4 regions of the Streptomyces sp. NPDC001315 genome follow, and region 2 is predicted to be linked to each of the others. Evidence: riboswitches for the same ligand, from Rfam matches in the RefSeq annotation. Region 2 holds a riboswitch; each other region holds the start of a gene.

Region 1 (7,210 bases), on a different contig from region 2:
TGGGCGCTGCTCGCGGGCTGGGCGGTCGGCATGGTCTACGGCACCCTCGCCGCGTACGGTGTCGCCTCGCCCACGCAGAAGCACTTCGGCGGCTCGTCGAAGGAGATCCCGGGCATCGGCGAGATCGGCTACATCGGCCTCACCGCCTTCGTGCTCAACGTGGTCGTCACGGTGGTCCTCACCTTCGTCCTGAAGGCCCTGAAGGCCCCGGAGGGCGTCGACGAGACGTCCCCGGCGGACTACACGGCCGACGCGGGCGACCCCGGGGTACAGGTGGAACTGCCGCCGGCCACGGCGGGGTCGGCGCACTAGCCGCCCCTCGGGTGTCGTCGCGGGTCTCTCCGGGGGCTGCCGCCCCCCAGACCCCCGCTTCGGCCTGAACGGCCTCGTCCTCAAACGCCGGACGGGCTGGATGACGCGGACCGGCACTGAAAAGCCCGGTCGGCGAAAGTCCAGCCCGTCCGGCGTTTGATGCACGGGCACGGAGGGTCAACCTACGGGTAGCGGCGGCGGGGGCGGGACAAGCGACCGGACCCCCGTCCCGCACCTCTCCGACATCACTCTCCTCACCCACGATTTGACGCTCTGCCACGCTCCGAAGCCGACCAGACACAACATCTGGGGGTGACACCGCAGCCCGGCACAAGATGTATGCTCATGCTCGCTGTCGTCGCAGGGGAATCCGGTGCGAATCCGGAACTGTCCCGCAACGGTGTACTTGTGCACATCTGTGCACAGGAGTCAGTCCGAGGACCTGTGGACAGCGCGCCCGGCCATCCGGTCCGGGTGCCCTGACGTCCGGGCCTCGTGGAATGGGCCGGTGGACGCGACGCCCCCGTGCGTTCGTGTGCTGCCCGCTGCCCTCCGCAAGGCCCCGTGCCGAGCGAGGGAGAGCCCCACGTGACCATCGCGCCAGCCGATCCGGCTTCAGCCACCCCGGCGATGGAGCCCGACGGTCCCGGTACCGCGCTGCTGCGGACCCTGACCGAGCTGACCGCCGACCTCCCCGACGCCGACCCCGGCCGGGTCGCCGCCGCCGCACTGCGCGGCCGGTCCGCGCGGGCGGACGAGACGGAGCTGCGCGAGCTGGCCACGGAGGCGGCCGCGGGGCTCATCTCCGAGGACCCGGCCTACTCGAGGCTGGCCGCCCGGCTGCTGACCATCAGCATCGCCGCCGAGGCCGCCTCGCAGGGCGTGACGACGTTCACCGAGTCCGTCGCCGTCGGGCATCGGGAAGGGCTCATCGCCGACCGTACGGCGGAGTTCGTGCGCATCCACGCCGACCGTCTCGACGCACTCGTCGACGTCGCCGCCGACGACCGCTTCGGCTATTTCGGCCTGCGCACCCTGCACAGCCGCTATCTGCTCCGGCACCCGATCACCCGTCGCGTGATCGAGACGCCCCAGTACTTCATGCTGCGTGTCGCGAGCGGCCTGGCCGAGAACACTGCGCTCAGTTCGGAAACAGGCGCACGCGCGCTGGACGAAGTCGCCGCGCTCTACGGGCTCATGAGCCGCCTCGACTACCTCCCCTCCTCCCCCACGCTCTTCAACTCCGGTACGCGGCACCCCCAGATGTCGTCCTGCTACCTCCTCGACTCCCCGCTGGACGAGCTGGACTCCATCTACGACCGCTACCACCAGGTCGCCCGCCTCTCGAAGCACGCCGGCGGCATCGGCCTTTCGTACTCCCGGATCCGTTCCCGCGGTTCGCTGATCCGCGGCACGAACGGGCACTCCAACGGCATCGTCCCGTTCCTGAAGACCCTCGACGCCTCGGTCGCCGCGGTGAACCAGGGCGGCCGGCGCAAGGGCGCGGCCGCGGTCTACCTGGAGACCTGGCACTCCGACATCGAGGAGTTCCTGGAGCTGCGCGACAACACGGGTGAGGACGCGCGTCGTACGCACAACCTCAACCTCGCGCACTGGATCCCGGACGAGTTCATGCGCCGCGTGAACGCCGACGCGCAGTGGTCTCTCTTCTCCCCCGCCGATGTGCCCGAGCTGGTCGACCTGTGGGGCGACGAGTTCGACGCGGCCTACCGCAGGGCGGAGGCGGCGGGGCTGGCGAAGAAGACGATCGCCGCCCGGGACCTGTACGGCCGCATGATGCGCACCCTCGCCCAGACCGGCAACGGCTGGATGACCTTCAAGGACGCCGCCAACCGCACCGCCAACCAGACGGCCGAACCGGGCCACGTCGTCCACTCCTCCAACCTCTGCACGGAGATCCTGGAGGTCACCGACGACGGGGAGACGGCGGTCTGCAACCTGGGGTCGGTCAACCTCGGCGCCTTCGTCGTCGACGGCGACATCGACTGGGAGCGGCTGGACGAGACCGTCCGCACCGCCGTCACCTTCCTCGACCGCGTGGTCGACATCAACTTCTACCCGACCGAGCAGGCGGGCCGGTCCAACGCCAAGTGGCGTCCGGTCGGGCTCGGTGCGATGGGTCTGCAGGACGTCTTCTTCAAGCTGCGCCTGCCCTTCGACTCCCCGGAGGCCAAGCGGCTCTCCACCCGTGTCGCCGAGCGCATCATGCTCGCCGCGTACGAGGCCTCCGCCGACCTGGCCGAGCGCAACGGCCCGCTGCCGGCCTGGGAGAAGACCCGTACGGCCAGGGGCGTCCTGCACCCCGACCACTACGACGTCGAGCTCACCTGGCCGGAGCGCTGGGCAGCCCTGCGGGAACGTATCGCCACCACGGGGATGCGCAACTCGCTGCTCCTCGCGATCGCACCCACCGCCACCATCGCGTCCATCGCGGGCGTGTACGAGTGCATCGAGCCGCAGGTGTCCAACCTGTTCAAGCGCGAGACGCTGTCCGGTGAGTTCCTCCAGGTCAACTCGTACCTGGTGAAGGACCTGAAGGAGCTCGGCGTCTGGGACGCGCGCACCCGTGAGGCGCTGCGCGACTCCAGCGGCTCGGTGCAGGACTTCGCGTGGATCCCGGCCGACGTACGGGCGCTGTACCGCACGGCGTGGGAGATCCCGCAGCGCGGTCTGATCGACATGGCAGCCGCCCGGACCCCGTTCCTGGACCAGGCCCAGTCCCTGAACCTGTTCCTGGAGACGCCGACCATCGGCAAGCTCTCCTCGATGTACGCGTACGCCTGGAAGTCGGGCCTGAAGACGACGTACTACCTGCGCTCCCGCCCGGCGACCCGCATCGCCCGCGCGGCACAGGCGCAAGCCACCATCCCCGTCCAGCAGGCGGCCGACCCCGACGCCGTCGCCTGCTCGCTCGAGAACCCCGAGTCCTGCGAGGCCTGCCAGTAATGAGTTCCACCCGTAACCAGAATCTCCTCGACCCGGGCTTCGAGCTGACCCTGCGCCCCATGCGCTACCCCGACTTCTACGAGCGCTACCGGGACGCCATCAAGAACACCTGGACCGTGGAGGAGGTGGACCTCCACTCGGACGTGGCAGATCTCGCGAAACTGTCACAGGGCGAGCAGCACATGATCGGCCGGCTGGTCGCGTTCTTCGCGACGGGCGACTCGATCGTCGCGAACAACCTCGTGCTGACGCTGTACAAGCACATCAACTCCCCCGAGGCGCGGCTGTACCTGAGCCGCCAGCTGTTCGAGGAGGCCGTCCACGTCCAGTTCTACCTGACGCTCCTGGACACCTACCTCCCCGACCCGGACGACCGCGCCGCCGCCTTCGACGCCGTGGAGAACATTCCCTCCATCCGCGAGAAGGCCGAGTTCTGCTTCAAGTGGATCGACGAGGTCGAGAAGCTGGACCGTCTGGAGACCCAGGCCGACCGCCGCCGCTTCCTCCTCAACCTGATCTGCTTCGCGGCCTGCATCGAGGGCCTGTTCTTCTACGGTGCCTTCGCGTACGTCTACTGGTTCCGCAGCCGGGGTCTGCTGCACGGCCTGGCCACCGGCACCAACTGGGTGTTCCGCGACGAGACGATGCACATGAGCTTCGCCTTCGAGGTCGTCGACACCGTCCGCAAGGAGGAGCCGGAGCTCTTCGACGACCAGTTGGAGCAGCAGGTCACCGACATGCTCCGGGAGGCCGTCGAGGCCGAGCTGCAGTTCGCGCGCGACCTGTGCGGTGACGGCCTGCCGGGCATGAACACCGACTCGATGCGCCAGTACCTCGAGTGCGTCGCCGACCAGCGCCTGAGCCGTCTCGGCTTCGCTCCGGTGTACGGCTCGGAGAACCCGTTCTCCTTCATGGAGCTCCAGGGGGTTCAGGAACTGACCAACTTCTTCGAGCGGCGTCCGTCGGCGTACCAGGTGGCGGTGGAGGGCACCGTCGACCTGGACGAGGACTTCTGATCCCGTCCGGTCTCCCCGGGCTCCTGGGCCTCCCCCCTGATCTGTCGGTCGATGCGCCGGTCGCGCACGATGCCGATCAGTGAGGGGAGGACCAGGAGGACCAGGATCCCGAGAACAGCGCCCCTTCCGCACAGCCGGTCGCTGGGGACCACGCCCAACGCCTGCCGGCGGACGTTCAGGGGCCAGGAGGCCGCCTGAACGTCACCACCCGTCACCTCTCCAGCGGCCTCAACAGCAGTTTGTGCGGGCGCAGTGTGATGCCCACCCGGGTCGTGTCGTCAGAACCGGTCACCTGCTCGAAGCGGTACTTCGTCGCCACCGCCGCCGTGATCAGGCTCAGTTGGGCCATCGAGAAGTGGTCGCTCGGGCACTTGCGGTTGCCCACGCTGAACGGGCTCATGGCATGTTTCGGCACGTCCTTGACCCGTTCGGGCAGCCAGCGGTCGGGGTCGAACTCCAGGTTGTGTGCGTAGGAACGCGCGTCGCGCTGGATCGCGTAGGGGCTGTACACGATGTCCGCACCGGCCGGAATGCGATAGCCACCGAGTTCGGTGTCGGTCACCGCCCGCCGCGTCAATATCCATACGGCGGGGCGCAAACGCATAGCCTCGACGACGACATTGTTGGTGTGCGTGAGCTTGCGGACGTCCTCGAATCCGACGGGCCGGCCCCCGGTCACGGATTCGACCTCCGCCCGTACCTTGTCGGCGTGTTCGGGGTGTTCGGTGAGTGCCTGAAGCAACCACATGATCGTGGAGGCGACGGTTTCACTGCCGGGGGTGAGTATCGCGACGACCTGATCGTGGATCTCCTGCTCCCCGATGGGGTCGCCATTCTCGTCCTTCGCTTCCAGCAATGCCGACAGCAAATCGTCAGGCCTTTGACAGGATGCCCGGCGCTCGGCGACGATCTCGTCGACCAGGAGATGCAAATCGGCCAGTGCGCGGTTGAATTCGCGGTTGGCCGGAAACGGCAGCCGGTACAGCGGCCCGAGCGGGACCACCATCCTGCGGTACATACCACGGAAGACGGTGGCGAGCGCGACGCACAAGCGCTCGGCCCGCTCGTCCATGAAGTCGCCGCGCAGCAGACAGCGGGCGGCGATCCGCACGGCGACCCGGAAGGACTCGGAGGTGCAGTCGACGGTCTCGCCGGGCTGCCAGCGCTCGGTCAGCGCATGCGCCTCCTCCTCCATGATCGGCCCGTACGCGGGGATCGCGTCGAGCCGGAAGGCGGGCTGGATCGTACGCCGCTGACGCCGGTGCGTCGGGCCGTTGGCGGTGGCGACGCCCTCCTTGCCGAGCAGGCCTTCCAGCGACTCCCACAGCGGGCCGTCGATCTTGTAGTCGGGGCTGAGGGCCAGCGCGCCGGTGAGGGCGGGGGCGGTGACGGCGTAGACCGTCTTCGGGCCCAGTTTCAGGCGTACGACGTCGCCGTGGTCGCGCAGTCGCGACATGAACGCCAGCGGGTCGCGGACCAGCTTCCAGCCGTGGCCCAGGAGCGGGACACCGCCTCCCGCAAGTGGCGGCTCACGCAGCTCCGGCACCTGGAGTCCCGCGGGCTTCACAGAATCGACGGTCATTTCTCACCTGCCGCTTCGTTGTTGACGTACGGGGGCGTGGACCGGTCGTCCCAGCTGTCGACCATGTAACGGCCGGACTCGTGGTGGAACCAGTAGACGGAACTGAACCAGTTCCGCATGTTTCCGAGGCAGGCCCGTACCGCGACACTCAGTTCTTTTCCCCGCACCGTGTCGTCGGCGAGTTCGTCGGCGAACCGTAAGGCGTCCCGTTCGGCGGTCAGGAATTCTGATATGCATTCTTCGACGCGCCGCCGGATTTCCTCCACTGCCTCTTCGAGAGTCAGTCCCTCATGAGTGACGAGACTGATTCCGAGATTGTGTACCTCGTCGCCCGCGATTTCCTTCGGAAGCGAGCAGAGGTCGTTGTACCAGGCGGCGAATTCCTGACTCAGCAGCGCCGCCCGTCGATATGCCGGGTGTTTGCGCACGGCGTCCGGGAGTTCGCATCCCGCACTCGGCTCCAGCAGGTCCGTCCATATCCAGTGCGCGAAGGTGAGGCGACGCAGCGCGAGATACTCCTCGACCGTGGGGACGATCCCCTGGGTGCGGTTGCGGAATTCCCGGTCGTACGCCTCGATCACCTCGTGGAAGTGCCGGGCGAACCGCGCGTTCCAGGTGCCGGGCAGGAACGAGTACAGCCGTCGCACACTGTCCGCGAGCCCCGCAACCAGGGGATCCCCGTGGTGCAGATGGTCCTCGGGGGAGTCCAGGGCCGCATGCAACCGGAACCTCAGCCGCCGCCAGTCGGCCGACCGGCCGTGGACGATGTCACGGTCGTGCCGGTCGTCCCAGACGAAGAACCACGCGCTGTAGTCGGCTATGGCCTGCAGGACCTCGTCGGGGGCGCCGATGTAGTACCCCGCCATGAGGTCGGTGTAGCACAGGCCATCGGCATATTCCGCCACCTTGTCCGCCGGCATGAGCCGTTTTTCCAGCAGCCAGGTGCGTGTCTTCTCCTGAAGCTTTGGCCAATACTGGTGGAGTTTCCGGGGAAACGCGGCCTCGATCGCCCGGAGAGAGAGCGAGGGTGGAACTGCGATCACTGTCGATGTGGTGCCGTACGTGGTGCTGTATGGGAAAGCAGGCACGAACTACCCCTCTCAGCCGCCGGTCAGCGCAACACCCCTCCCGTCGTGCCGGGCGTGCGCCGTTGCGTATCCCCGCACTTCCCATTCAGCACCACGACTGACCGTTCTGGGAATGGATTTGCTTAATTCGCTACCCCAACGTGCCGAGAATCCCCCTCGCGTGACTGGTTATGGATCACCGCACGCATGTATGAGATCGAACGTGCGACGGACAGACGACCGACACGGAGAGACGACCGACGCGT
Region 2 (7,210 bases):
CACCAACGACGCGCAGAAGACGATGGGCATCATCACCCTCGCCCTGGTCGCCGGCGGCGCCGTCGCGCCCGACTCCGACCCGCCCGTCTGGGTCATCCTCTCCGCCGGTCTGGCCATCGCGCTCGGCACGTACCTCGGCGGCTGGCGCATCATCCGCACCATGGGCACGGGCCTGACCGACCTCCAGCCGCAGCAGGGCTTCGCCGCCCAGACCAGCGCCGCGACGGTCATCCTGGCCTCCTCCCACCTCGGCTTCTCCCTCTCCACCACCCACTCGGTCTCCGGCTCGGTGATGGGCGCGGGCCTCGGCCGCAAGGGCGGCGTCGTGCGCTGGTCCACCGCGACCCGCATGCTCGTCGCCTGGGTCCTGACCCTGCCGGCGGCCGCCGTGGTCGGTGCCCTCGCCGAGTCCGTGACCGACCTGGGCGACTGGGGCACGGCGGTCGTCGCCGTCTTCCTGATCGCCTCCAGCGCCGCGATCTGGAAGCTCTCCCGACGCGAGGTCGTCGACCACAACAACGTCAACGCCACCCAGGAGCCGGCCGGCGTCGTGACCACGGCGATCGCCGCGGTGACCCCGCCCCCCGCGGGCACGGTGACCGAGGACCTCACGGCCACGATCCCCGCCCCGGCCACGATCCCCGCCCAGGCCACCGCCGCGGCCGCCGCCGACCCGGTGTCCCCGCCGGCCGCCGCCGTCTGAGCCCCGCGCACCCGGTTAAGAAGGAAGCATCACCATGAAGATCGACTGGGCAACCCTGGGTTCCGTGTTCGGCGTCAGCCTCGTGGTCACCGTGGCCCTCGTGTCCCTGTTCACCCTCGGCATCATGGGCCTCTCGCGCCAGGAGCGGGCCTCCGCGCAGGGTGGGTCCGCCACGCTGGCCGTGACGGGCGCGTACGCGTGCTTCGCGGCCTGCGCGGCCGCGGTGGGCTACGGGATCTACCTGATCGTCGCCTGACTCCCAGGCACACCGTTCGTCGAGACGAGGGCGGGAGGCACCCACGGGTTCCTCCCGCCCTCCCCTTTGCCCAACCGGCTTCACACAGCAGGCACATGCCGCGCGTGTGGGCCTTCACACACTCCTCCACCCCAGGTCAACAGCAGGTTGACGGCCCTTCCGGGCCCGTGGTGGACTGCCGGAGCCATCTACGGCGGCAGGAGAGGAAGCCGGTGCGAATCCGGCGCGGTCCCGCCACTGTCACCGGGGTAGTAAGCCCCGGGAGCCAGGAACTCTCACCGCCGGTCTCGTCGAACCAGGGCGCGGACACCCTGAGTGAGGACATATCGCCATGCTCGGCTGCGGATTGAGACTCAGCACCAGGTCGTTGCCCGGTCCCGCCGCGATCGGCTGAGCGGATGCGTGCCGATCGCGTCTTCGCGTACGGCGCCACGGCCGGCCTCCTGGGCGACCTGTTCCTCGGCGATCCGCGCCGTGGGCATCCGGTCGCCGCGTTCGGGCGGGCGGCCGGGGCCGTGGAGCGGGTGTTGTGGCGGGACCATCGGGGCCGGGGCGCGCTGCACACCATGGTGTGCGCCGGCGGCGCAGTGGCGCTCGGCGCCGTGGCCACCCGCGCCGTACGCACCTCCACCGCCGCCTCCGTCGCCCTCACCGCCGCCGCCACCTGGGCCGTCGTCGGGGGGACTTCGCTCGCCCGGGAGGCCCGGGCCGTCGGGCGGGCCCTGGAAGCCGGGGACGTCGAGGGTGCCCGCGCCCGGCTGCCGCATCTGTGCGGGCGGGATCCGCAGGCCCTCGACGCCGACGGGATCGCCCGGGCGGTCGTCGAGTCGGTCGCCGAGAACACCTCGGACGCCGTCGTCGGCGCGCTGGTGTGGGGGGCCGTCGGGGGCGTGCCGGGGCTGCTCGGGTTCCGGGCCGTGAACACCCTCGACGCCATGGTCGGCCACAGGTCGCCCCGCTACCTGCGCTACGGGTGGGCGTCCGCCCGGCTCGACGACGTCGCCGGCTGGCCGGGGGCCCGCCTCACCGCCGTACTCGCGGCCGTGGCCGGAGACGATCCGCGGGGGGCCGTACGGGCCTGGCGGGCCGACGCGGCCAGGCATCCGAGTCCCAACGCCGGTCCCGTGGAGGCCTCGTTCGCGGGGGCCCTCGGCGTGCGGCTCGGCGGGACCCTCTCCTACGCCGGGCGGGTCGAGCACCGGCCCGTACTCAACGGCGGTGACGGGCGCGCCGTCCGGGTCGCGGACATCGACCGGGCCGTACGGCTCTCCCGTCGCGTCGGCTGGCTCGCGCTCGGTGTCAGTGCCGCCGCGCGACTTCTCGTGAAGGGGCGTACGTCATGAGCGGTGGTCTCCTGGTCGCCGGCACCACCTCCGACGCCGGCAAGAGCGTCGTCACCGCGGGGATCTGCCGGTGGCTGGTGCGGCAGGGCGTCAAGGTCGCGCCGTTCAAGGCGCAGAACATGTCCCTGAATTCCTTCGTCACCCGCGAGGGCGCCGAGATCGGGCGCGCGCAGGCCATGCAGGCGCAGGCCGCGCGCGTCGAGCCGACCGCACTCATGAACCCCGTGCTGCTCAAGCCCGGGAGCGACCGGAGCAGCCAGGTCGTCCTCATGGGCAAGCCCGTGGGCGAGATGACGGCGCGCGGCTATCACGGCGGGCGGCAGCAGCAGTTGCTCGGCACCGTCCTCGACTGTCTCGCCGAGTTGCGGGGCACGTATGACGCAGTGATCTGTGAGGGGGCGGGCAGCCCGGCCGAGATCAACCTGCGGCGTACCGACATCGTGAACATGGGCATCGCCCGCAATGCGCGGCTACCCGTCCTGGTCGTCGGGGACATCGACCGTGGGGGCGTGTTCGCCTCCTTCTTCGGGACGGTCGCGCTGCTGTCGCCCGAGGACCAGGAGTTCGTCGCCGGGTTCCTCGTGAACAAGTTCCGCGGCGATGTGTCGCTGCTGGAGCCCGGGCTCGACATGCTGCACGGCCTCACCGGGCGACGGACGTACGGTGTCCTGCCCTTCCAGCACGGCCTCGGGATCGACGAGGAGGACGGACTGCGGGTCTCCCTGCGGGGAGCCGTGCGGGAGTCCACGGTCTCCTCCCCCGTCGGCGAGGACATCCTGCGGGTCGCCGTCTGCGCGATCCCGCTCATGTCCAACTTCACGGACGTGGACGCGCTGGCCGCCGAACCGGGTGTCGTCGTGCGGTTCGTGGACCGGGCGGAGGAACTCTCCGACGCCGATCTCGTCGTGATCCCGGGGACCCGGGGGACGGTGAAGGCCCTGGAGTGGCTGCGGGAGCGGGGCCTCGCGGACGCGGTGGCGCGCAGGGCCGCCGAGGGGCGGCCCGTGCTCGGCGTCTGCGGCGGCTTCCAGATCCTCGGCGAGCACATCGAGGACGAGGTCGAGAGCCGCGAGGGGCACGTCGACGGGCTCGGCATCCTGCCCGTACGGGTGCGGTTCGCCCGCGAGAAGACCCTCACCCGCCCCGTCGGCGAGGCCCTCGGTGAGCGCGTCGAGGGGTACGAGATCCATCACGGGGTCGCCGACGTCACCGGCGGGGAGGCGTTCATCTCTGACGCCGACGGACACAGCCTGGACGGCTGCCGGGTCGGCCAGACCTGGGGCACGCACTGGCACGGCTCGCTGGAGTCGGACGGTTTCCGGCGGGCCTTCCTGCGCGAGGTGGCGGCCGCCGCGGGCCGTCGGTTCGTACCGGCCCCGGACACCTCGTTCGCCGCGCTGCGCGAGGAGCAGCTCGACCGGCTCGGCGACCTGATCGAACAGCACGCGGACACGGACGCGCTGTGGCGGCTCATCGAGTCGGGCGCGCCGCAAGGACTGCCTTTCATCCCACCGGGAGCGCCCGCATGAGCACAGTGTTGTTGTTGTCGACCGCCGACACCGATCTGCTGGCGGCCCGGGCCTCCGGCGCGCCTTACCGGATCGGCAACCCGACCCGGGTCGACGTCGCCGAGGAGCTCCCGGGGCTGATCGAGGGCGCCGGCATCGCCGTCGTACGGCTGCTGGGCGGCAAGCGGGCCTGGGAGGACGGGCTGGCCGCGCTGAAGGCGTCCGGGATTCCCACCGTGCTGCTCGGCGGGGAGGCCGTGCCCGACGCCGAGCTGATGGCCGAGTCGTCGGTTCCGGCGGGGGTCGTGGCGGAGGCGCTGCGGTACCTCGTGGAGGGCGGGACCGCGAACCTGGTGGAGCTTGCCCGGTTTCTGTCCGACACCGTCCTGTTGACCGGTGAGGGGTTCGTCGAGCCGCTGAAGATGCCGGAGTACGGGGTCCACGGTGACCGTGGACGGGAAGAGGGCCGTCCGACCGTCGGCGTGCTCTTCTACCGTGCCCATGAGCTCAGCGGCAACACCGGCTTCGTGGACACCCTGTGCGACGCGATCGAGGCGCGGGGCGCCAACGCGCTCCCCGTGTACTGCGGTTCGCTGCGCGGTGCCGACGCCGGACTGTACGAGATCCTCGGGAAGACCGACGCGCTCGTCGCCACCGTCCTCGCGGCGGGCGGTACGCACGCCTCGCAGGCGTCCGCGGGCGGCGACGAGGAGGCCTGGGACATCGGCGCGCTCGCCGACCTCGACGTGCCGGTCCTGCAGGGCCTCTGCCTCACCTCCTCGCGCGCCGCGTGGGACGAGTCGGACGCCGCGCTCTCTCCCATGGACGCGGCGATGCAGGTCGCGATCCCGGAGTTCGACGGGCGTCTCATCACCGTGCCGTTCTCCTTCAAGGAGCAGGGCCCGGACGACGTCCCGGTGTACGTCGCCGACCCGGAGCGGGCCGCGCGGGTCGCCGGCATCGCCGTACGGCACGCGCGGTTGAAGCACAAGCCGAACGCGGAGAAGAAGCTCGCGCTGGTCTTCACCGCCTACCCCACCAAGCACTCACGGGTCGGCAACGCGGTCGGGCTCGACACGCCCGCCTCGGCCGTACGGGTCCTCGACGCGCTGCGTGACGCCGGGTACGGGCTCACCGCCTACCCCGACAACGGCGACGAGCTGATCCACCGGCTCATCGAGGCCGGCGGCCACGACGTCGAGTGGCTCACGGAGGACCAGTTGGCCGCCGCGCCCGCGCGCGTGCCGCTCGCCGACTACCAGGCGTGGTTCCACGAGCTCGACCCCGAGCTGCGCGACGGGATGGTGGAGGCGTGGGGCGAGCCGCCGGGCTCCCTGTACGTCGACGGGGACGACATCGTCCTGGCCTCCCTCCGGTTCGGGAACGTCGTCGTCGTGATCCAGCCGCCGCGCGGCTTCGGCGAGAACCCGATCGCGATCTACCACGACCCCGACATGCCGCCGTCGCACCACTACATGGCCGCGTACCGGTGGCTCGAGAACTCCTTCGGCGCGGACGCCGTGGTCCACATGGGCAAGCACGGCACGATGGAGTGGCTGCCGGGCAAGGGTCTGGGGCTCAGTGGCGGATGCGCGCCGGACGCCGTCCTCGGCGAACTGCCCCTGATCTACCCGTTCATCGTCAACGACCCCGGCGAGGGCACCCAGGCCAAGCGACGCGGCCACGCCACGGTCGTCGACCATCTGGTGCCGCCGATGGCCCGCGCCGACACCTACGGCGACCTGGCCAAGCTGGAGCAGCTCCTCGACGAGTACGCGCTCGTCTCCGACCTGGACCCGACCAAGGCGCCGGCCGTCCGGGCCCAGATCTGGACGCTGGTCAAGGCGGCCGAGCTGCACCACGACCTGCATGTCGACGAGCAGCCCGACGACGGTGACTTCGACGAGTTCGTCATGCACATCGACGGCTACCTGTGCGAGATCAAGGACGTGCAGATCCGGGACGGGCTGCACATCCTCGGCGGCGGGCCGGAGGCCGAACCGCGCGTGAACCTCGTGCTCGCCGTGCTGCGCGCCTCGCAGGTGTGGGGCGGTACGGCGAACGCCCTGCCCGGCCTGCGTGCGTGCCTCGCCGAGCATTTCGGCCTGGTCGAGAAGGAGTTGCTGGGCGAGCCGGGTGCGCCGGTGAAGGTGCCGGACGGGCTGACCTCGCTGGTCGAGGGACCCGCACGCACGGGAGCCGACGCGATCGACCTGCTGGAGCAGTTGTGCCGCCGGTTCGCCGAGGGCATGGAGGAACGCCGCTGGGACACGGCGGCCGTTCCCGCTCTGGTGCGCGAGGTCGTGGGCGTCGAACTGCCGGCTGCTGTCGCGGTGTTGGAGTTCGCGTGCGACGAGGTCGTGCCGCGGCTCGCGAAGACGACCGACGAGATCGACCACATCCTCAAGGCACTTGACGGCGGTTACGTCCCGGCGGGCCCGTCCGGCTCGCCAACCCGTGGGCTCGTCAACGTCCTGCCGACCGGCCGGAACTTCTACTCCGTCGACCCCAAGGCCATTCCGTCCCGGCTGAGCTGGGAGGTCGGGCAGTCGCTGGCCGACTCCCTCGTACAGCGGTACCTCCAGGACACCGGCGAGTACCCGAAGTCCGTCGGCCTGACGGTGTGGGGTACGTCGGCCATGCGCACGCAGGGCGACGACATCGCCGAGATCCTCGCGCTGCTGGGCTGCCGTCCGGTCTGGGACGACGCCTCGCGCCGCGTGACCGGGTTCGAGGTCGTGCCCCTGGCGGAGCTCGGCCGGCCGCGCATCGACGTCACGGTGCGTATCTCCGGTTTCTTCCGGGACGCGTTCCCGCACGTCGTGGGGCTGATCGACGACGCGGTGCGGGCGGTGGCGGAACTGGCCGAGCCCGCCGAGCAGAACTTCGTCCGCGCGCACGTCGACGAGGACGCCGGGGAGCACGGTGACCGGCGGCGGGCCACGGCTCGTATCTTCGGCTCCAAGCCGGGGGCGTACGGGGCCGGGCTGCTGCCGCTGATCGACGCGCGGAACTGGCGCTCCGACGCCGACCTCGCCGAGGTGTACGCGGTGTGGGGCGGCTACGCCTACGGGCGCGGGCTCGACGGGCGGGCGGCGCGCGGCGACATGGAGACGGCGTTCAGGCGGATCGCGGTGGCGGCGAAGAACGTCGACACGAGAGAACATGACATCGCGGATGCCGACGACTATTTCCAGTACCACGGCGGCATGGTCGCCATGGTCCGGCACCTGACGGGGACCAACCCCGAGGCGTACGTGGGTGATTCCGCGACACCGGACCAGGTGAAGACGCGCACATTGGGCGAGGAGACGCACCGGGTTTTCCGGGCGCGGGTGGTCAATCCGCGCTGGATGAGCGCCATGCGGCGGCATGGCTACAAGGGCGCCTTCGAAATGGC
Region 3 (7,210 bases), on a different contig from region 2:
CCGGCGGGGTGTCGGCGAAGGAGTAGGAGCCGTCGGCGGCGACCGTGGCCGTGCCGAGCGCCTTGCCGGCGGGGGACTCGTCGTCGGTGCGGGTGACGGTGACCGTGGTGCCCGCGGGGAACGCGGCGGTGGACGTCAGCGTGCCGGTGACGGTCAGCGCCTTGCCGCGGGTGGCGGTGGCGGGCGCGTCGGCCGTCAGCGTGGCGGCCGTCTTGGTGGGGTCGTCGTAGACGCGCAGCGAGTAGTTGTCCGAGCCGTCGAGGGACACCGCGAACAGCTTGCTGCTGTCCGGCGCCCAGGCCAGGCCCCGCGCGGCGAGGGTGTCGGAGGCGCTGCTGCCGGTGCTGCTGCCGAACTCGTACTCCTTCAGCGGCAGCGAGGTGCCCGGCTTGAAGACGTGGACGTCCGGCTCGTACCAGGAGTTGGTGCCCGCCGCGACGTCGCCGTTCGGGGCGATGTCCACCGCGTTCGGGTACGTGTTGGTCGCGTACTTGCCGTCCTTGGACAGGTCCGAGAGCTTGTAGACCGCCTGGTAGTACGGGGCGCCGCTGGCCGTGACCACGTCCTGGCCGTCCGGCGTGACCGCCATGTCGGTGAGGTTGCCGCCGCCGGTGTCACCCGGGTCGAAGGCGTACGCGGTCTGCGTCGGGGTGCCCGAGGAGACGTCGTACACCGCGAGGACGACCGGGCTCTGGCCGGGCGCGCCCGCGACGAGCGTGTCCGGGGCGCCGGCGGAGGCCTCCAGGATCGGGGCGGAGTACCAGGTGTTGACGGGGGCCTGCGCGAGGGAGACGACCGGGTCGGTGCCGGTGAGGTCGAGCGAGCCGATGTTGCCCTTGGCGGCGCCGCCGTAGCCGAACCAGAGCTTGCCGCCCGCCTCGGCGAGGTACTGCGGGTCCGCCGTGCCGGTGGAGTAGCGGTGGGCCTCGGTCGCGGTCGCCGTGTCGATGGCGACGATCGCGTCGGCGTCGCCCACGGCCGCGTAGAGGGTGGCGGAGTCGGCGGACAGTTCCAGTCCGCGGACGCCGGGCAGCGAGCCGACGGTCGCGACGACCGAGCCCGCGTAGTCGGTCACGACGACCTGACCGCTGGTCGGGTCGCTGATGAAGACCCGGTGGTGAACCCCGTCGACGACCATGTCGCCGGTCGCCTTCAGGGGCAGGAGTGTGCTGGAGTCGGCTGCCGCCGACCCGGCGCCGCCCGCGACCAGCGCGACGGAGCCGAAGAGAACCGCGAGTGCTGTCGCGGCGGGAAGAGTGCGTCTGCGCACGTGTTTCGAACCCCCCGGAACGAAAGTGGAATCAGACTGCGCAGATTAGGTCACGGTACTGACATCGAGGTGAACTGGTCAGTAAGAGGCTGGTGAGAACCGTGAGAGCGGTGCGGCAGGTGCGCTCGCGGGCGGTCGGGTTGCCCGCGGCCCCTCTTCCGCGGCCCGCGCCGGTCCCGCGTTCGCCGCGAGGATCAGGCTCGCCGTGGCGAGCACGGCTGCCGCGAAGCCCCTGGTGTAACGCGCGGATGTGGGTCCGGGCACGGCGACCTCGCAAGGGGTGACAGTGAAGTGTTAAGCGTGTTTAACTCGCGGTTTAACCTAGGGCGTGTCATGGTCGAACCGCAAGAGTTCCAGGGGTAGTTGGGGGTAGCGGGGGCGTGGGCGAGAGGGACGAGCCCGAGGTCATCGGGCGTCGCGTGCAGCGGCTGCGCAGCGAACGCGGGCTGACCCAGCGGCAGTTGGCCGAGCCGACGTACACACCTGCCTACATTTCCACCCTGGAGGCGGGACGGGTGCGGCCCTCCGACGAGGCGCTCAGGCATATCGCCGAGCGGCTCGGGGTCGATTTCGGGGAGCTGGCCACCGGGCGGTCCGCCCGGCTCGTCACCGATCTGCGGCTGCGGCTGACCGAGGCCCAGCGCACCCTCGCCACGGGCGAGGCCGAGGAGGCGGCCGAGCGATACTCCGTCCTGCTCGCGGAGGCGGAGGCGCAGGGACTGGCCGAAGTGCAGGCCACCGCGCTGCTGGGGCTCGGTGAGTGCGGGATAGAGACCGGTGACCTGGGGACGGCCCGGGCCTGCTTCGAGCGGGCGGAGGCGTGTCTCGCCGAGGCTCCGCTGCCGGCCAGGGTGCCCGCGCTGCGCGGGCGGGCCCTGTCCCACTACCTCGCCGGTGAACTCCGCTACGCCGTGTACCTGCTGGAGTCCACCCTCGACGAGCTGAACCGCGGCGGACTGCACGACCCCGACGCGCTGCTCCTGCTGTACGCCTCCGCCATCGGGCCCTACATGGACATGGGCGCCCACGCCCGCGCCGCCCAGGCCGCCGAGTTCGCCCTCGCCCTCGCGCCCCAGGTCGGCGACCCCGCCCTGGTCGCCCACATGCACCGGTCGGTCGCCCGCACCCTGCTCGCCGAGGGGCGGCTCGCCGAGGCCGACGCCTCGCTCGCCAAGGCCGCCGAGCTCTACCGGCAGCTGCAGATCCGTACCGAGCTCGCCAACTGCCACTGGATGCGCGGCTACGTCTACGCGCAGAACGGTGACATGGAGCGGGCGGAGGGCGAGCTGCGCGAGGCCCTCGCCATGCTCGCCGCCAAGCGTGCCGCCCTCTACAGCAGCCAGGTCGCCGTCGAGCTCGCCGACGTACTGCACCGGCGGGGAAAGTCCGAGGAGGCCGCCGCCCTGCTGCACGACGTCCTCGGCGACCTCTCGCCCGAGCGCGGCGCCGTGCACGCGGCCGGCGCGCACCGCCTCCTCGGCATCATCGCCGACGACGCCCGCGACACCGAGGCCGCCGAGGAGCACTACGTGCGCGCGCTGAGCCTGCTGGAGCGGGCGGGAGCCGCCGGCGACCTCGCCGACCTGTGCCGGCTCCTCGGCGACCTGCTGCGCCGCACCGGGCGGGTGGAGGCGGCGCTGGACGCGTACCGGACGGGGCTCGGACACCGTACGGCGCCGGGCACGACGACTCTGGGACCGGCGCCCGCCCAGCCGCCCCTGTGAGAAGCCGCCGGCAGGAGATCGCGGCACCGACGCCCTGGCGTCAGACCTGCGCCCGGCCCTGCTTGCGGATCTCCGTCAGACGCTGGGCGCCGAGTTGTACGGCCGCCTGCGTGGCGTCGTTCGGTACGTCGCCCATCCCGCCGTTGGTGAGGGCGAACGCGTCCTGGCCGACGCGGACGGCGGCGACGTCCAGGGAGAGGGTGGCGGGGTCGCCGTCGAGCGTCTGGCCCTCCGGCCCGGTCACCGCGGCCACCGTCACCCGCAGGCCCTGCCGGGCGTCGCCGACCTCGGGCAGCGCCTCGTCGGAGACCTGGACGTCCAGTACGGCGGCCGTCGTCGACGAGGCAGTGAACCGCGCGCACTTCTGCGGCATGGTCCGCAACCAGGCCAGCGCGCTGTCCACGGCCGCCGGTGACCGGGCGGAGACCTGGTAGCGCAGCTGCGCCTCGGTGTCGGTGTCGTCGAGGCCGGTCACCGCGCGGGCGGGGGCACCGAGGATTTCGTCGGCGTAGAGCGCGTCGAGCAGGCGCTGGCACTCGGTCACGGAGGTCTTCGCCTTCAGCAGTCCGTCCCGCCAGGTCGCCGCGCCACGCGTCGGGACCCAGGGGGCGCCCAGGTCGGTGTCCGTGACGAGGGCGGCGCGGGCCTGGGCGTCGGTGAGCGCGGAGGAGGACGCGGAGGAGGCGTGGGCGGAGGGGGCCGCGGAGGAGGCGGGAACTATGGGGGCATGAGGAGCTCCCTCGGCGGCGCCCAGGCAGGCAGACGTGGTCAGGAGCGTGGCGGCGGAGAGGGCGGAGGCGAGAAGGGAGCGGACGCGGGTCATCGGGGTGGCTCCAGGGGGTGTGTCGGGAGTCCGTCCCTTCACGGCAACACCAGGGGTACGGGGGCACCAGCGCGGCGGTCCGTACGGGTGAGCGGGCGGGCGCCGGCCAGGGCGGCACGCCTGCCCGCGACGCGCGAGCGCGACAGCCGTGGCCCGGCCGGCGGTCGAGCCGGCGGAGCGGATCGTGCCACGGGTCGCGGGCCGGGGCAGCGCGCGCTGTGGGACGGCGACGGTGCGCAGCGTCGCTCCGAGGGCTCCTGCGGCCGACCCCGAGGGTGAATCATCCGGCCCGGCTGGGCCGGGCCAGGGAACTCCTGCCGGGCGGGGCTCGGACACTTCGGCTCTGCCCTGACCGGATGGTGCCGGCGCGCCGGTACGTAAGCCTCACCCGGGCGCGGTGGACGGCCGGCAACGGGGGGCTGCCGGCCGTCTCAGGGCTCGGCCGAGATCTGTTCAGGGCCGCCCGGGGTGGCTGTTCAGGTGGTGTCGGCGGGCCGTACCGCCCACTTCTCCTCCACCTTCGCCAGCCGCCAGTACGCCACGGCCGCCGCCCATACGACGACGAACAGGCCGACGATGACGTAGCCGACGCTGTCCAGGTTCAGGTCGGCGATCCAGCCGGTGACGTCGTCGCGCAGGTCGAGCTTCTCGTGGAGGACGCCGACCAGTTCGATCGTGCCGATGAAGAAGGCGACGGCGATGGACAGGCCGGTGATGGTGAGGTTGTAGAACACCTTGCGGACGGGGTTCGAGAACGCCCACTGGTAGGCGAAGTTCATGAACGTGCCGTCCAGGGTGTCGAACAGGCTCATGCCCGCGGCGAAGAGGAGCGGCAGGCACAGGATCGCGTACCAGGGCAGGCCCGCCGCCGCGCCCGAGCCGGCCATCACCATCAGCGTGACCTCGGTGGCGGTGTCGAAGCCGAGGCCGAAGAGGAAGCCGAGGGGGTACATCTGGCCGGGGCGGGAGACGGACTTGGTGAGGCGGCCCAGGATGCGGTTCATGAAGCCGCGGGAGTCCAGGTGCTGTTCGAGTTCCTTCTCGTCGTAGGTTCCTGCCCGCATCGCCTTGAAGACCTTCAGGATGCCGAGCAGGGCGACCAGGTTGAGGGCGGCGATGAGATAGAGGAAGGTGCCGGAGATCGTCGTACCCATGAAGCCGAGGACCTGGTGGGTGCGCGAGTCCTCGTTCATCACCCGGCCGGCGAGTTGGGTGCCGCCCGCGATCAGCAGCGCGAGCAGCACCACCACGCTGGAGTGCCCCAGCGCGAACCAGAAGCCCACCGACACCGGCCGCTTGCCGTCGGCCATCAGCTTGCGGGTGGTGTTGTCGATCGCGGCGATGTGGTCGGCGTCGAAGGCGTGCCGCATGCCGAGGGTGTAGGCGGTGATGCCGAGGCCGACGCCGAAGGCCTTGCTGCCGACCTCGTAGTGCTCGGGTACGACGAGGAGAAACAGGATTCCGAAGGCGACGACGTGCAGGGCGGCGATCACCGCCATCAGCCCCGCTGTCTTCAGGGTGTCCTCGCGCCGCCACTTGAAGGACGTCGGGGCAGGGTCGGGCAGGGTCATCCGGTTCACGCTCCAGCACCTCGTGGATCACTTCGTGAGATGCCGTGGCCGGTCTCCTGGCTTGGGGGTACCTCCCGCTCGAGCGAAGTCGAGAGTGGGGGAGGGTCGTACGTTTCCGCCCCTGCCTTCCCGGTCGTACGACCAGTGGCCCGGCTGGTGCCGGACGGGACGGGAACTCCCCGATCACAGTGGCGAGGGCCGCTCCGGCATCACACCGGCTTCCCGAACACCACGGCCCGCCCACCGTAGGGGGGCGGGCGGTCTCCTGCATAGCTGCATACCTGCGCAGGTATTCAAGATCACACAGTGCTGCCTGCGAGGATGGCGTCATGCATCTCGTCCCGGCCGACCGCGCCGACCGCCGCACGATCGACGGCCACCGGGTGTGCGACGCGATCGCCGCCATCGGCGAACCCGGTCACGTCCGCACCTGGGCCGACCGCTTCTCCCTGCTCGCCGACCCCAAGCGCCTCGCCCTGCTGCTGGCCCTGCACCGCACCGGCCCCCTGGCCGTCTCCGACCTGGCGATCGCGACGGGCATGAACGACCCGGCCGTGTCGCAGGCGCTGCGGCTGCTGCGGGCGGCCGGGGTCGTGGAGGGGGAGAAGGAGGGGCGGGTCGTGCGGTACCGGGTGGTGGACGGGGACGTGGGGGCGCTGCTCAAGCACTGTTCCGCGGACGGGGGATGACGCACGGGCGCCCCGGAACCCGGGGGAGGCCGGGCGAGGGTGCCGGTCACGCCCACACGGGGAGTGGTCCCTTCCTGGCGATGTAAAACGTTCGCCTTCCGGGCAATGTGGACAGGCTTCTGGAGTTGCCCGACCACGTCCAAAGGGAGACCGCGTGCCCGATCTGCCCGACCTCTCCTCCCGGAACCCCGACTGGTGGCGCCAGGCCGTCGTCTACCAGGTCTATCCCCGCAGCTTCGCCGACGCCGACGGCGACGGCCTCGGCGACATCCGGGGCGTCACCGAGCGCCTGAGCCACCTCGCCGCCCTCGGTGCCGACGCCCTGTGGCTCAGCCCCTTCTACCCCTCCGAACTCGCCGACGGCGGCTACGACGTCGCCGACCACCGCGACGTAGACCCGCGCCTGGGCACCCTGGACGACTTCGACGCCATGGTCGCCGAGGCGCACCGGCTGGGCCTGAAGGTGATCGTCGACATCGTCCCCAACCACACCTCGCACCGGCACCCGTGGTTCCAGGAGGCGCTGCGCTCCGGCCCCGGGTCCGCCGCCCGCGACCGGTACGTCTTCCGCGACGGGCGGGGCGCGCACGGCGAACTCCCGCCCACCGACTGGCAGTCCGTCTTCGGCGGCAGTGCGTGGCGACGGGTCCCGGACGGGCAGTGGTACCTGCATCTCTTCGCCGCCGAGCAGCCCGACCTGAACTGGGACCACGACGACGTCCGCGCCGACTTCCGCACCACCCTGCGCTTCTGGTCCGACCGCGGTGTCGACGGCTTCCGCGTCGATGTCGCGCACGCGCTCACCAAGGACCTCACCGAGCCGTTGCGGGACCTCGGCGACGTCGGCGCGACCGGCGAGGAGGCCCTCGACCGGATGCCGCCCGGCAGCCATCCGTACTACGACCGCGACGAGGTCCACGAGATCTACCGCGACTGGCGCAAGATCTTCGACGCCTACTCCCCGCCCCGCACGGCGGTCGCCGAGGCCTGGGTGCCGGGCGCCCGCCGCGCGCTGTACGCGCGCCCGGACGAACTGGGCCAGGCATTCAACTTCGAGTATCTGCAAGCGCGATGGGACGCGGACGAGCTGCGCCAGGTCATCACCGACTCCCTCGCCACCGCCCGCACGGCCG
Region 4 (7,210 bases), 610 kb from region 2:
GCGGCGGATGACGGAGACGGACACGGAGAACCTTTTTCTTCGGGGACAGTGGGTCACCCACCTGCCGGAACCACGCGGTGCGCGGCGGGGGCATGTGTCGGCGCCGGGGCCCTGTGGGCTTGTCGGCGCCTGGCGACGTCCTCTACAGAAGCAGGCTCGAGGGCCGTCCGCAATGACCCCCTTTACTAGTGGTGGTCGCATATGAGGGAAACGCCGCTTGTGTGATCTGGCTCTCAATCCGCAGGTCAGCACGCGTAGAGTCGCATACATATATCCCATTTGCCCCTACTGTCCACCTTAGTAGGTGATGTGGGTCATGTGGGGTGCTTCACGGTGTAAGTAACGGTGTGCGTGCGGGGGCTCACGATGTGGGTGCGTCGAATGTGACCGCGGTCTCGAAAGCGGCCCGGCGCGTGGCACGGCGCAGTGCCTTCAGGACCGCCGGGCCGACAGCGAGGGTCAGGACGACCGTGACCAGGGCGCGACCCAGGTCCCAGCCGAGCGACGTGGCCAGGCAGTACGCGACGAAGCGGGCGAGGTTCGCGGGGACGGTCGCGTGCGGGTCGAAGGCGATGTTCGAGGCGCTCTGGGCCATGAAGGTCCAGCCGGCCATGTCCATCACCGTGCCGTAGGCGAAGGCGGCCAGGAAGCCGTAGACGCAGAGCAGGGCCAGCTCGGCGCGGCCGCGCAGCCGGTCCGGGCCCGGCAGCAGGCCCGCGCCCATCGTGAACCACCCCATGGCGAGCATCTGGAACGGCATCCACGGCCCCACCCCGCCCGTGAGCAGCGCCGAAGCGAACATCGTGACCGAGCCGAGCACGAACCCGAAGCCCGGTCCCAGGACCCGTCCGCTCAGCACCATCAGGAAGAACATCGGCTCGATGCCGGCCGTACCGGCGCCGATCGGGCGCAGCGCCGCGCCGGTCGCCGCCAGTACGCCGAGCATGGCGACCGCCTTCGGGCCGAGCCCCGACTCGGAGATCGTCGCCGCCAGCACCGGGACCAGCAGCACCAGCAGGCCCGCGAAGAGCCACGGGGCGTCCTGGGCGTGGGCGGTGAGCTGCGAGGCGGGCGGGGCCAGGAAGGGCCAGGTGAAGGCGACCACGCCGACGGCGCTGACCAGGGCGAGGGCGGCTGTGGAGCGAGGGCCGAGGCGGACCGCTCTTGCCTGGCGGGTCATCGCAGGGCCTGCCTGACCTGGGTGACCGTGAGCCAGCGCTGCGGGGCCAGGATCTTGGTGACCTGCGGGGCGTAGGACGGGGAGGAGACGACCACCTCGGCCGTCGGCCCGTCGGCGATCACCTCGCCGTCGGCCAGGAGGACGACCCGGTGGGCGAGCTCGGCGGCCAGTTCCACGTCGTGGGTGGCGAGGACGATCGCGTGGCCCTCGGCGGCGAGACCGCGCAGCACGCCGACGAGACGGGCCTTCGCCGCGTAGTCCAGGCCGCGGGTCGGCTCGTCGAGCAGGAGGAGGGGAGGGCGCGCGGTCAGGATCACGGCGAGCGCGAGTGCCAGACGCTGGCCCTCGGAGAGGTCGCGGGGGTGGGTGTCGTCGGTGACGCCGGGGAGGAGGTCCGAGACGAGGGCACGGCAGGTGCCCGGGGCCGCCTCGGCATCCCGGTCCGCGGCCACGCACTCGGCGGCGACCGTGTCGGCGTACAGCAGGTCGCGCGGCTCCTGCGGGACCAGGCCGACATGGCGTACGAGATCGCGGGGCGCGGTGCGGTGAGGGTCGGCGCCGCCGACGCGGACCGTGCCGGCGGTCGGCTCGACGAGCCCGACGAGGGTGTTGAGCAGCGTGGACTTGCCGGCGCCGTTGCGGCCCATGAGGGCGATGGTCTCGCCGGGGGTGACGGTGAGGCCGACGTGGCGGAGGGCCTGGACGCGGCCGCGGCGGACGGCGAGGGAGCGGACCTCGGCGACGGGAGGTGGTGGGGTGGAGGCGGCGGCCACTTCTCGTTTTCTGCGCAGGCGCCAACGGGGGGAGGCGGCCGGGCGGGGCGAGGGGGCTCGTACCGGTGCTGGTATCGGTTCCGGCGCGGGTGCCGGCTCGTCCCGGAGCCCCGTCAGCCGTTCCCGGAGGTCGCAGGCCCGGCGGCGGGCGTCCCGCACCGTCAGGGGGAGCGGGGACCAGCCCGCCAGGCGGCCCAGGTCGACGACCGGCGGGTACACCGGGGACACCGCCATCACCTCCGCCGGGGTGCCCAGGACCGGGGTGGCGCCCGGGCCCGGCAGGAGAGCGACCTGGTCGGCGTACTGGACGACGCGTTCCAGACGGTGTTCGGCCATGAGGACCGTGGTGCCGAGGTCGTGGACGAGGCGCTGGAGGACCGCGAGGACCTCCTCCGCGGCGGCCGGGTCCAGTGCGGAGGTCGGTTCGTCGAGGACCAGGACCCGCGGGTGCGGGGTGAGGACCGAGCCGATCGCGACGCGCTGCTGCTGGCCGCCGGAGAGGGTGGCGATCGGGCGGTCGCGCAGGTCGGCCAGGCCGAGGAGGTCGAGGGTCTCCTCGACGCGGCGGCGCATCACGTCCGGGGCGAGGCCCAACGACTCCATGCCGTAGGCGAGTTCGTCCTCGACGGTGTCCGTCACGAAGTGCGAGAGCGGGTCCTGGCCCACCGTGCCGACGACGTCGGCGAGTTCGCGCGGCTTGTGGGTGCGGGTGTCACGGCCGGCCACCGTGACGCGGCCGCGCAGGGTGCCGCCGGTGAAGTGCGGGACGAGACCGCTGACCGCGTCGAGCACGGTGGACTTGCCGACGCCCGACGGGCCGACGAGCAGGACGAGTTCGCCCTCCGGGACCTCGAAGTCCACGCCCCGGACGGTGGGTTCGGCGGCACCGTCGTAGGTCACGGAGACGTCCTCGAAGCGGATCACGACGACTCCTTGTGGGCGGGGGCAAGGGCGGGGGCGGGGGCGAGGAAAGCGGGGAGCAGACCGAGGAGTACGGCCGCGGCGGCCCGGAGGGGGAGGGTGGGGGCCACGAGGGGGACGACGCCGGGGTGCAGGGCCGCCGGGTCGGCGGACGCGGCGAGGGTGAGCAGCACGGCGACGGCGGCACCGGAGCCGGCGACGAGGCAGGCGCGCAGGTCCCAGCGGTCCGGGCGGTAGCGGGTACGCGGGGTACGGCGCCCGCCGAGCCACAGGCCGCCCAGTGCGGCGGCGAGTCCGGCGAGCAGGACCGGGATGCCGTACGTGCCGCCCTCCGCGGTGAGCAGGCCGTACGTTCCGGCGCAGACGCCGAGCAGCCCGCCGAGGGTGAGGGCGGCGGTGGTACGGCGGACCGGGGAGGGGACGGCGGCGGTGCGGCCGTAGCCGCGGGCGTCCATCGCGGCGGCGAGGGCGACGGACCGCTCCAACGCGCCCTCCAGGACCGGGAGTCCTACGTGCAGCAGGCCCCGTATGCCCTTGTCGGGGCGGCCGCGCAGGCGGCGGGCGGCGCGCAGGCGCTGGACGTCGGCGATGAGGTTCGGGGCGAAGGTGAGGGCCACGACGACGGCCACGCCGGTCTCGTAGAGGGCGCCGGGGAGGGACTTGAGGAGGCGGGTGGGGCCGGCGAGGGCGTTCGCGGCGCCCACGCAGATGAGGAGCGCGGCGAGTTTCAGGCCGTCGTACAGGGCGAAGAGGAGGCCCTCCGCGGTGACCCTGCCGCCGAGGCGGATGCCCTGGGCCCAGTGGGGGAGCGGGACTTCGGGGAGGGTGACGATCACGTGCGTGCCGGGGATGGGGGAGCCGAGGGCGATGGCGAAGGCGAGGCGGACGAGGAGCACGGCGAGGGCGAGTCTGACGAAGGCGCCGTAGGAGCGGGACCAGGAGGCGTCGGCGGGCCGGCAGGTCGCGACGACGTAGGCGGAGACCGCGATGAGGAGGGCGAGGAGGAGGGGGTTGGTGGTGCGGGTGGCCGCGGTGCCGAGCGACAGGGACCAGAGCCACCAGGCACCTGGATGCACGGTGGCCCGATGCCCGCGGCTACGCATTCCTGCGCCGCCGGGCCTGCCAGATCGCTGCCGCCGCCAGCGCGGCCACCGCCGCGGAGCCCGCGATCAGGCCCACCGACGGGCCCTCGTCCGTCGTCTTCTTCGTCGCTGTCTTCTTCGCCGGCGCCGTCGGCTGTTTCCCGGCCGACACCTGCTCCCCGCAGCCCTGTTCCGGATATCCCGCGATCGCGCACAGCAGGGCGCTCGTGTCGTAGCGGAGTGGCTTGGCGACCGCTGCCAGGGCCTCCGCCGTGGTCGCGTCGGAGGGTACGCGGGCGCAGACCGTCCGGGGTGAGGGCGGGGTCTCGCCGGAGGGCGCGTCGGACAGCGTGCCGAAGTCGATGACCAGGGCGACCCGCTTCTTCCCGTCCCGCGCCGGCGTCGTCGCGCAGATCGTCGCGAAGTCGGCGGTGCCGCGCGGCACCGTCGCGTCCTGGGAGTCCACGCTGACCGCGAAGCGGAAGCCCTGGACGTCGCCGTCGGACGGGCGGACGGTGGACGGGCCCTGGGTGGCGTACGTCCAGTGGTCGCCGGCGCGGTCCCAGAAGGACCAGTAGCGGTAACCGGCGGCCTGCGCCTGGCCGGCGGCCCCCAGCAGGGGCAGCAGGACGGCCAGGAGCAGAGCGGTGGCGGCGCGGCGGCGGCTCACGACCGGCGCTTCCTGCCGCGCACGAAGAGCAGGTAGCCGACGGCGACGACGACGAGGAGAAGGCCGCCGCCGGCGATCCACACGATGTTGCCGGAGTCGTCGTCCGCTGCCGCGGCGTCCCCGGAGCCGCCCGGGGACGTCGATTCGGCGTCCGGCACGAACACGGGGCCCGGGCCGGTCGCGTCGAGGAGCTTCACCAGGTCCTGGCCGCCGAAGTCGCGCGGGTCCTGGGCCGAGGCGTTCGCGGCGAGGATCAGCTGCGCGTACGCGGCCGGGCCGCTCTGCTGCGCCCACTTCACGGAGTTGGCCTGAAGCCAGCGCACGGCGGGGACCGTCGCCTTGACCTGGCCGGCGGTGGCGAGGGCGACGACCGCGTCGGCGGTGTTGCCGTAGTCGGGCTGGTCCTCGGCGCCGGGCAGCGCCGACGTGAGGTGGCCGTCCTTGGCCAGCGCCTCGACGAGGTACGCGGCACCGTTGCGAGCGGCCTGCCCGGGATCGGCGGAGGCGTCCTTGCAGGTCAGGTCGGTTTCGGCCGCCTTCGGGGCGGTGCCTGCGAGCCCCTTGCCGAGGGCGGCGACGACGGCTGCCGCGGTCGCGTCCGCGTTGGCCGTGAGGTCGCCCTTCTTGTCGGGCTGGTAGGCGAAGGCGCCGCTCTGGTCGCTGTCGCTGTCGCAGGGGAGCGCGAACTTCAGCAGGGCGTCGTACGGGGACTTGCCGCCCTTGCGTATGTCCTGCGGCTTTTCGCCCGTCGCCGTGAGCGCGCCGATGACGACGGAGGTGGAGTTCGCGTCGCTGGCGCCGCCCGGGGAGTAGCCCCAGCCGCCGTCCGCGTTCTGCACGGACTTCAGCCAGGCGACGGACTTCTCGGTGACGGCGCCGTGGCCGCCGAGCGCGGCGAGCGCCTGGACGGCGGCGGCCGTGCTGTTGGTGTCGACCATGAGCCCCGCGTCGCAGGCCTTGGCGGTGTCGGCGCGGAAGGCGGCGAACGCCCCGTTCGCGCACTGCTGCCCGATCAGCCAGGCGATGCCCGACGAGGCCGGCCGCACGCCCACGGAGTCCTGCGCGAGCAGGGCGAGGGACTGCCGCCAGACACCGTCGTACGTGGGATCGGTGCGGCCGTACAGCCCGGTGGGTATCGCCACCGAGGGCGACGGGGACGGGTCGGCGGCGACGGCGGGCCCGGCGGCGCCGATCACGGCGGTGGCGGCCAGAACCGCGGCACTGCGGCGGACGTTCATGATCGGCGGATGCCTCTCCCTGCGGGGAGCCGGGCAGCACGGGACACCCCGGGCGGCTCGGCTCCGTAGACCTCGACGGTGCCGTACACCGGCGGACGGCCGGTGCGCGTGAGCCGGTCACGAACCGTACGGAGCGATCCGGCTCGCCACGCTGCGGTGGCTCACGGTTGCGGGTCAGCGCCGGAATTGCACCGGCTTCCCCCCGTACAGGTGTGATGACGACGCCGCCACTCTACCGGCCCGTAGAAACACGCTGAGGGGCGGCTGTGGAGCCGCGTTGGGGGGCGGCGAAGGCACGGGTAGGTTCGCGCCATGCCACCGACGGGGAGACTGCTGGGTTCCGGCCGCACGGCCGACGTGTACGAGATCGACGGGGCGTGGGTGCTGCGCCGCGACCGGGACGGCCGGGGGAACGCGGCCGCCGAGGGGGCGGTGATGGAGTACGTACGCGGCTATGGCTACCCGGTGCCTCGGGTGCGGCTCGGGGGCGACTCGCGGACCGACCTGGTGATGGAGCGGCTGCCGGGGCCGACGATGCTCCAGGCGTACGCGGCCGGTTCGCTCGGTCCGCAGGAGGCGGGGAGCGTGCTGGCAGGGCTGCTGGGCGCCCTGCACGCCATTCCGGGCCGCCGCTCCGCCTCCACCCGCGTGCTCCACCTCGACCTGCACCCCGACAACGTGATCCTCACCCCCGACGGCCCCCGGGTGATCGACTGGGCCAACGCCGAGGAGGGTGATCCGGGGCTCGACTGGGGCATGTCCGCGGTGATCCTCGCCCAGGTCGCCGTCGGCGACGAGCCTGTCGCCCAACCGGCGCGCGCGATGCTGACCGCCCTGCTCGCCGACCCCTCCGCCCTCACGGAGACCGGCCTCCTGGAGGCCCGGCGGCGCCGTGCGGCCAACCCGACGATGAGCAGGCGGGAGGTCGAACTCCTGGGACCGGCCGAGCACTTGATCCGGTCGCTGGTGTCCTAGGGATCGTTTCGCCCTACGACGCTCGTGGTGTCGGGCCGCCGAACGGGAGGAAGAGGACCCGGGAGGAGAGCAGCCATCGGTCGTCGGTGCGGCAGAAGGCGAAGGTGTCCTCGTAGTGGCCGACCTGGACGGGCGGGCCGGCGGGCACCGTGCCGCCCGCGTAGCCGTCGAGGCGGTAGGTCGCGAAGTACGACGTGGCGGTCGCCGTCTCCGGCGAGGTCACCGTGACGCGGATGTTGGACATCAGGCGTCGGGAGAGCCGGTCGGCCGGGCGGGAGCCGAAGTACGCGCGGAGCGCGTCCCGCCCCTCGACCAGCCGCTCACCCTCCGGCCACGCCCAGGTGCCGTCCTCGGTGAACAGCTCGGCGACG

What was found. A riboswitch is a leader RNA that binds a small molecule or an ion and turns the genes downstream of it on or off. The one in region 2 is predicted to bind cobalamin.
Region 1: it holds a riboswitch for cobalamin, as region 2 does, so the genes downstream of both, ACFY16_RS08860 (ribonucleoside-diphosphate reductase subunit alpha) here and ACFY16_RS03905 (cobalamin biosynthesis protein) in region 2, are expected to answer to the same signal.
Region 3: it holds a riboswitch for cobalamin, as region 2 does, so the genes downstream of both, ACFY16_RS11925 (HoxN/HupN/NixA family nickel/cobalt transporter) here and ACFY16_RS03905 (cobalamin biosynthesis protein) in region 2, are expected to answer to the same signal.
Region 4: it holds a riboswitch for cobalamin, as region 2 does, so the genes downstream of both, ACFY16_RS06630 (prenyltransferase/squalene oxidase repeat-containing protein) here and ACFY16_RS03905 (cobalamin biosynthesis protein) in region 2, are expected to answer to the same signal.

The regions. Positions count from the first base shown of each region.
Region 1 is NZ_JBIAWZ010000002.1:374,029-381,238, forward strand. It holds gene mctP (monocarboxylate uptake permease MctP) at 1-312, shown strand, start outside; cobalamin riboswitch at 639-777, shown strand; gene ACFY16_RS08860 (ribonucleoside-diphosphate reductase subunit alpha) at 901-3,279, shown strand; gene ACFY16_RS08865 (ribonucleotide-diphosphate reductase subunit beta) at 3,279-4,295, shown strand; gene ACFY16_RS08870 (cytochrome P450) at 4,507-5,877, opposite strand; gene cyc1 (epi-isozizaene synthase) at 5,874-6,965, opposite strand.
Region 2 is NZ_JBIAWZ010000001.1:891,786-898,995, forward strand. It holds gene ACFY16_RS03895 (anion permease) at 1-703, shown strand, start outside; gene ACFY16_RS03900 (hypothetical protein) at 738-959, shown strand; cobalamin riboswitch at 1,122-1,257, shown strand; gene ACFY16_RS03905 (cobalamin biosynthesis protein) at 1,358-2,302, shown strand; gene ACFY16_RS03910 (cobyric acid synthase) at 2,299-3,831, shown strand; gene cobN (cobaltochelatase subunit CobN) at 3,828-7,210, shown strand, end outside.
Region 3 is NZ_JBIAWZ010000003.1:322,714-329,923, forward strand. It holds gene ACFY16_RS11905 (YncE family protein) at 1-1,270, opposite strand, end outside; gene ACFY16_RS11910 (hypothetical protein) at 1,349-1,534, opposite strand; gene ACFY16_RS11915 (helix-turn-helix domain-containing protein) at 1,651-2,994, shown strand; gene ACFY16_RS11920 (hypothetical protein) at 3,035-3,817, opposite strand; gene ACFY16_RS11925 (HoxN/HupN/NixA family nickel/cobalt transporter) at 4,294-5,388, opposite strand; cobalamin riboswitch at 5,417-5,637, opposite strand; gene ACFY16_RS11930 (ArsR/SmtB family transcription factor) at 5,718-6,077, shown strand; gene ACFY16_RS11935 (glycoside hydrolase family 13 protein) at 6,232-7,210, shown strand, end outside.
Region 4 is NZ_JBIAWZ010000001.1:1,498,378-1,505,587, reverse strand. It holds gene ACFY16_RS06655 (transglycosylase SLT domain-containing protein) at 1-24, opposite strand, end outside; gene ACFY16_RS06650 (ECF transporter S component) at 362-1,180, opposite strand; gene ACFY16_RS06645 (ABC transporter ATP-binding protein) at 1,177-2,877, opposite strand; gene ACFY16_RS06640 (energy-coupling factor transporter transmembrane component T) at 2,874-3,977, opposite strand; gene ACFY16_RS06635 (SCO2322 family protein) at 3,970-4,626, opposite strand; gene ACFY16_RS06630 (prenyltransferase/squalene oxidase repeat-containing protein) at 4,623-5,864, opposite strand; cobalamin riboswitch at 5,979-6,106, opposite strand; gene ACFY16_RS06625 (phosphotransferase) at 6,177-6,839, shown strand; gene ACFY16_RS06620 (nuclear transport factor 2 family protein) at 6,853-7,210, opposite strand, start outside.